DNA from 2 places in the Acidaminobacter sp. QWL-03 genome. Region 2 is predicted to be linked to the other one. Evidence: riboswitches for the same ligand, from Rfam matches in the RefSeq annotation. Region 2 holds a riboswitch; the other holds the start of a gene.
The links. Region 2 has a riboswitch for glycine ahead of AC4PHM_RS00725 (GrdX family protein). Riboswitches for the same ligand answer to the same signal wherever they lie in the genome.
Positions count from the first base shown of each region.

Region 1: linked by a shared signal. The riboswitch ahead of gcvT (glycine cleavage system aminomethyltransferase GcvT) and the one ahead of AC4PHM_RS00725 (GrdX family protein) in region 2 are both predicted to bind glycine.

Region 1 is NZ_CM178752.1:3,491,890-3,495,304, reverse strand. It holds gene gcvH (glycine cleavage system protein GcvH) at 1-373, opposite strand, end outside; gene gcvT (glycine cleavage system aminomethyltransferase GcvT) at 403-1,506, opposite strand; glycine riboswitch at 1,710-1,826, opposite strand; gene lplA (lipoate--protein ligase) at 2,092-3,084, shown strand; gene AC4PHM_RS16135 (RDD family protein) at 3,143-3,415, opposite strand, start outside.
Region 2 is NZ_CM178752.1:171,104-174,518, reverse strand. It holds gene AC4PHM_RS00740 (glycine/sarcosine/betaine reductase component B subunit) at 1-217, opposite strand, end outside; gene trxA (thioredoxin TrxA) at 276-593, opposite strand; gene trxB (thioredoxin-disulfide reductase) at 627-1,577, opposite strand; gene AC4PHM_RS00725 (GrdX family protein) at 1,679-2,083, opposite strand; glycine riboswitch at 2,268-2,369, opposite strand; gene AC4PHM_RS00720 (DegV family protein) at 2,622-3,415, opposite strand, start outside.

The DNA of each region.
Region 1 (3,415 bases), 290 kb from region 2:
CAGCGATAAACGCTTCGTAAGCCTCAGCAGTCATCAAGCCTTCGAGCTCAGACGCGTCGCTGAGTTCAAGTTCAAAAATCCAGCTCTCATATGGATCAGAGTTGATTGCTTCCGGTCCGTCAGCAAGCTCTTCGTTGACAGCCGTAACTACGCCGGAAACAGGGGAATAAGAATCAGAAGCCGCTTTAACGGATTCGATGACGCCGAAAACATCACCTGCGCTGAGTTCTGCACCTACTTCTGGGAGTTCGAGGTAAACAATGTCGCCCAATTGGTGTGCCGCATGATCAGAAACGCCAACTTTCGCCTTGCCGCCTTCAACTTTTACCCACTCGTGATCTTCAGAATAGTACAGTCCTTTTACAACATTCATCAAAAATCCCTCCGTCTAATTATGTTTTTTTATTTTTTATATTGTTTAGTATAGAAACGCTTGCTTACAACTTTTGCTTTGGCAGCTTTGCCGCGGATGATAACATCCACTTCCGTGCCCATCTCTGAGTACTTAGCGTCGACTAAAGCATTTGCTATGGTTCTTCCAAGTGTTGGGGAAGTATAACCTGTTGCGATATGTCCAATGACTTCGCCGTTGACAGCGACTTCATAGCCGTGGCGCGGAACGCCTCTGTCAACCATTTCAAGACCTACAGTTTTGCGAGCCAATCCTTCAGCCTTTTGCTTGACGAGAACATCACTGCCAATAAAAGGTGAATCCAGCTTGACAAAGAATCCTAAGCCTGCCTCAAGCGGGCTGATGTTGTCGTCGAATTCATTGCCATAGAGCGGAAGTCCAGCTTCAAAGCGGAGTGTGTCGCGGCAGCCGAGACCAGCTGGCTTAACGCCTAGATCCTGACCTTCTTTGAGAAGCGCTTCCCAGACAACCGGAGCAGCATCATGGCTCAGATAGACTTCGAAACCATCTTCGCCTGTGTAACCGGTACGAGATACGATTGTGTCAAAGCCACAGACTTTGACGCCATCTTTAAAGTAGAAAAATCCAATTTCATCGAGATTTGTGTCTGTCAAACGCTGAAGAAGCGCTTGCGCTTTTGGACCTTGAACAGCAATTTCACTCATACCATCTGACAAGTTCACAAGCTCTACGTCAAAACCAGCTGCCTGCTTCTGCATCCAGGCAAAGTCTTTGTCGACGTTGGAAGCGTTGATGACGAGGAAATAATGGTCTTCTGAATATTTGTAGTTCAGAAGATCATCCACAACACCGCCATTTTCGTTGCACATCATGGCATAAGCGATCTGATTAGGGTTGAGCTGCGAGACATCATTGGTGACCAGGTTGTTGACGAACTTCTCAGCGTCCTTCCCTTTGACGGAAACTTCGCCCATGTGAGATACATCAAAAATACCGACATTGTTTCTGACCGCTTCGTGCTCCACTACGAGGCCTTCATACTGTATTGGCATCTCCCAGCCGGCAAATTCGACGATCTTTCCGCCCGCTTTAAGATGTGATTCATACAGCGAGGTTCTCTTGAGCTCTGACATTGTTACATCCCTCCCATTAATCGTGGACTGACTAATTTGTACCCAATTTAAGTAAGACTAACACAATAACCTGTCGCATTTTTTGTGAAGAAAATGACAATAAAAAAGAACGCAACGACAGGGTTTGCCCGTGTTGCGTTCTCTGTTGATTTGCCTGAGAGCTTTACTCCTTCGGCGCCGCTTCTTGCGGCTTTTCAGAGACCTATCCTGAAGCCTTCCTTTTGCCTGAGAGTTTTTGACATCATCTGGCGGACGATCCCATTTCTCCTTCGGCTACCCCGCCAGCAAAATGCTGCGGAATGATCTCAGACTTCAATCATCTAGAAAATATTTAACTAATACTGAATTCATAATCTATAAAGACTATACATCATCCTCTGACTTTGGACAACTGTTATTTTACTTCTCATTCAATTCTGTCAATTTTCTACAAATCAACGAGCTATTTTCAAGTTATCAGGTCTATAGATTCACACCACCTCAGATTCAAAATCGTCATACTTTGCCAAATTGCCTCACCTTGACGACTCGTCAAATAACAGCTATGATGATTTCATTCACGAAAGCAGAAAGGAGACTCAAAGTATGCTAATCTTTATCAATCCCTTCACTGATCCGCATTTTAATCTTGCCGCAGAAGAATACATCATGCATGGATTCCGCGAAGATTGCTTCATGTTATGGCGCAACAGGCCTTCCATCATAGTTGGCAAGAATCAGAATACCATTGCAGAAATAAATGTGGATTATGTACAGGCAAACCAGATTCCTGTCGTGCGACGACTTTCGGGCGGCGGCGCAGTCTTCCATGACTTTGGCAATCTAAATTTTACTTTTATTAAAACTGATTCAGGCAAGAGTTTCAGTGACTTCAGAGGCTTTACCGAGCCTATTCTCGAAGTCCTACAATCCCTGGGCGTCAATGCCGAGTTCTCAGGACGAAATGATCTGACCATTGAAGGCAAGAAATTCTCAGGCAACGCCCAATACAAATACCATGACAGAACTCTCCACCATGGTACGCTGCTGTTCACCTCCGAAATAGCTGACCTCTCGAAAGCGTTGAAGCCTCGAGCCAGCAAGTTTGAAGGCAAGAGCATCCAGTCCGTTGTCAGCCGCGTCACCAATATCCAGGAACATCTCAAACATCTGGATCCGCCTATGGATCTTGACAAGTTTCAAGATCTGATTCAGTCTCATGTCATGCAGCGCTTTGGCGCGGAGGCTATTCACCCTTGGAGCGCTGAGGATATTGCCGCCATTCAGAAATTAGTGGAAGAAAAGTATGGCACATGGGCATGGAATTTTGGAAAATCACCAAATTACAGCTTTCAAAAAGAGAAAAAGTTTGCCGGCGGCTTGGTGGAACTCCACCTGGATGTCCAGCACGGCATCATTCGCAGCGCTCGAATTTTCGGAGATTTTTTCAGTCGACTTGATATCATGGATATAGAAAATGCCCTAATCGGTCAGCCTCATGATTTAACCGCCCTCAGAAAGATCTATGAGCAGTTCGCTATAGGAGACGATTATTTCACCAACATCACGGTGGAGGATCTGCTGGATATCTCGCTTTAGAACAAAAAAACAAATCCGCTTCGCATGACAGAAATCAGTCTGTCGCGAGGCGGATTTTTTATCCCCTAACAAAAAATTCGTCATCATCCGGGCTTCGCCGAGCCGCGCGTTTGATTTGCACCACTTCCACCACCTGCGAATGGAATAGCTTGTCGTGCCATCCAGCGGTTTCGTTGTCAATGATGATCCAAATAAATCCAATCATCAGGATCAGAGCAGAAGCTGTCTTGCCGATGGTTTCCCGAAGCAGCATCCTCACAAACGTAAGATCCTTTCCGGTCCGACGATCGATAATTTTCATATCCAGAATATACTTGCCCAGCGTCGTTGC
Region 2 (3,415 bases):
CGACCTTAACTCGAGGCTCAATAACATCCTTTACAGGTGTTATGCGGGTTTCTTCACCCGGCTTAGCAAGATCGACCTTACAGCTTTTGATATATTCATTTTCCATGACAAGAGAAACGATCTCATCACGATTAATGAACAGTGTACCGTTTTCGACCTTACTGACGTCGCCAAACTGAACGTCTTTGATTAGAATTTCACCAAGTTCTAAACGCAAAAGGTTCACCTCCTTGTATATTTGAACCGGACCCTCCGGTTACAGACAATGCTCTTCTTTAGAGATTAGCGTCCAGCATTTCTTTGATGCCGGCTTTTGAAGCTTTTTCCTTAGTGACTTCGCCAACTTTTTGACCGCCCTTGTAAAGGGTGATTGTTGGAAGGCCAAGTACTTTTTGAGAGATCGCCAGTCTTCTGGCATTCGTTGTGTTGAGTTTGCAGAATTTGACTTTGCCTTCATATTCCGCCGCGAGTTCTTCCACGTCAGGCATGAGGGCCTTGCATGGCTCACAGCCGTCGCTCCAGTAGTCGACGAGTACAAAACCATCGGCACCAAGCACTTCCTGTTCAAAATTATCTTTGTCCAGTATAAACATGTTTTTCCTCCCTAACCTCTATATAAATACCCACTATGCGTGGAATTTATCCTCTATATATTTCTCTGCCATAACTGCTGCAATCGCGCCGTCTGCAGTTGCGGTCACCACCTGGCGAAGCACCTTCTGGCGAACGTCGCCTGCGGCAAAGACGCCCGGGATATTGGTGTTCATATTCTCATCTGTGATCAGGTAGCCTGTCTGATCCATGTCGAGAACGCCTTTGAAGAGAGCGGTAAGCGGATCGTAGCCTATGAAGACGAAGACGCCCATAGTGCCGTCATCTTCTGATGCAGGAATGTCCACCACTTCGCCGGTCTTGACGTTTTTAACCTTGATGCCTTCGAGAATGCCATCACCGTAAATCTCTTCGACGACAGAATCCATGAGGTACTCGACTTTTTCATTCTTCTTGACTTTTTCGATGATGGACTTCGCCGCTCTGAACTCGTCGCGTCTGTGGACCAGCGTGACCTTTCGCGCGAACTTGGTCAAGTACATGGCTTCCTCGACCGCAGTGTCACCACCGCCGACGCAGAAAACTTCAAGGTCAGTGAAAAAGTCAGCGTCGCAGGTTGCGCAGTAAGAGACGCCTTTACCCGTGAGCTCCGCTTCACCTGGGCATCCGATCTTTTTAGGGGATGCGCCGGTGGCAACGATGACTGCTTTGGCTTTATAAACATCGCCGCTCTCAGTCTCAATTACTTTAAGATCACCGGTAAAATCAATGGACTTAACGCCATCTTTCACACGCTCCGCGCCAAACTCGTCACATTGAGCAACCATGCGCTCTACCAGACTTGGGCCGGTAGCGTGCTCCACTGAACCCGGGTAGTTGGCGACTTCGTCCGTAGTAGCGATTTGGCCGCCTGGCTTTTCCTTTTCCAAAATCACGGTTTTCATCTTTGCGCGAGCAGCGTAAAGACCCGCTGACAGACCCGCAGGTCCTGCGCCGATAATCACGACATCATAGTGCTTTTCCATGCCTGTGCCTCCCATGTTCTAATTTCCTGGTTGTATGGGTTACAAAGCTCACTGTCAAGACTCACACACCGCTTTTGCGATGCTTCCATGGCCAGTTCGCTCTAACCAAACTGATTTATGCTTTCAATGCCGCTTAATATGAGGTTGAGGTCAATCAATCTGAAATCATCGTAAACCTTATCCGAGTAGCGAATGATCTTGGCATCCGCAAGAAACTTTTTTGCTGTGGCAAGGCTTTCTTCAATAATTTGAAGTGACTGAAAATCAAGAACCTCGATCTCAGAAGTCACCGCCACGGACTTGAAGGGTGTCTCATAGGGCTTCACGCTGCCCGACAGCGGATGCGTCAGCAGCCTGTGGCCTTTGTGAATCAAGTTCCTGGCTTCTTCCAGAACGCCGATCAAATCGAAATTTTCCTGATATACGACCTGGGTGAGATTCTTAGTATCACCTGGCTTAAAGCGCTCCTGAACCATTCGGTTGTTGGTGACCAGCATGAATTTCATTTCAGAATCCCTCACTTCCTGTCGTTTTTCCATCCATTTCCATTTATTGAAACAAAAAAGGGAGGAATGCAACAATAACGATGCCATTCCTCCCTCTGTTTAAACCTGAGAGTTTCTTACCTGCGATCTTGATCAGATCACAAAATAATTGCCCCTACGGTGCCTGTTCGGCTTTTCAGAGATCTGTCGAAGCCCGGTCCTTTTGCCTGAAAATTTCACGGTCACTTGGCAGTGACAGCTTGTCCCTTCGGCGATCAATTTAATGATTCTCTCCCTGACTTTTCATCCAGTATATTCAGTTTTAACGCAAGGCACTGCGTCAATGACTTATAGAATTTTCTGATAAAAGATTCGTATTTATTTAACAATCTTTATGTTACATCGTCATTATAGTGCATTCATAAATAAATTGCAACCCCTAAAAAATTTTATGTCATAAAATTAACAACATGTTGAAAGCCTTTATTTTCAACGTGTTGGCGGATTACGAAACAGGTGAATGAATTATTCTTACAGTCGACCTGAAAAATCAGGAAAATTATTTTCTAAAATAGGCAAATGCAACACAACCCGGGCCAGAATGCGTCCCGACCACGGCGCCGACCGTAGAACGATGAATTCCGGAAGGACGAATGACACTCGACGCCACATCGATCATTTCCTCCATGAAGACAGGATCTGCGGCATGGAAGAAGCCTACGTTCTCCTCTGACATCTCCGCCGCGTGTTCCTGGAGGTATTGTTCAAACCATTTCAGTGTCTTATTGCGTCCCCGTACCTTGTCAAGGGGCGCCAAAGCCCCATCCTTGACACAAAGTATAGGCTTGACACTCAGGAGACCGCCAATCACAGCCTGTCCGGCGCTCAGCCGTCCGCCTTTGTGCAGGTAGGTCAGCGTATCGACAAAAATAAGCATCTCGAGCCGCCCCATGAGGTTCTCGCAAGCCTTCACAATGTCTTCCCTGCTCATGCCTTCTCTCGCCATTTCAGCGGCTTTCAGCACAAGGAGGCCCTGTCCGAAGCTGACGAACTTGGAGTCAAGAACCGTAACGCGTCCAGCGCCCGCTTCCTCTGCTGCAGTCACCGCGGCGGAGTAGGTCCCGCTCAGTTTTGAGGACAGCGTAATCACGACGGCTTCATCCCCAGCTTCAGCAACGCGCTCAAAGCACTCTACAAACTGGCCTACGTTAACCTGGGAGGTCGTTGGCAGTGTCTGCGCCGTTTTCAGCTTCTCAAAAAAAGCCTCAGGTGTGAGGTCTATGCCGTCCCTGTAGGAGACCTCACCAAAGTTGACCATCAGAGGCAGCACTTCAATTCCATAGGCTGATTTCA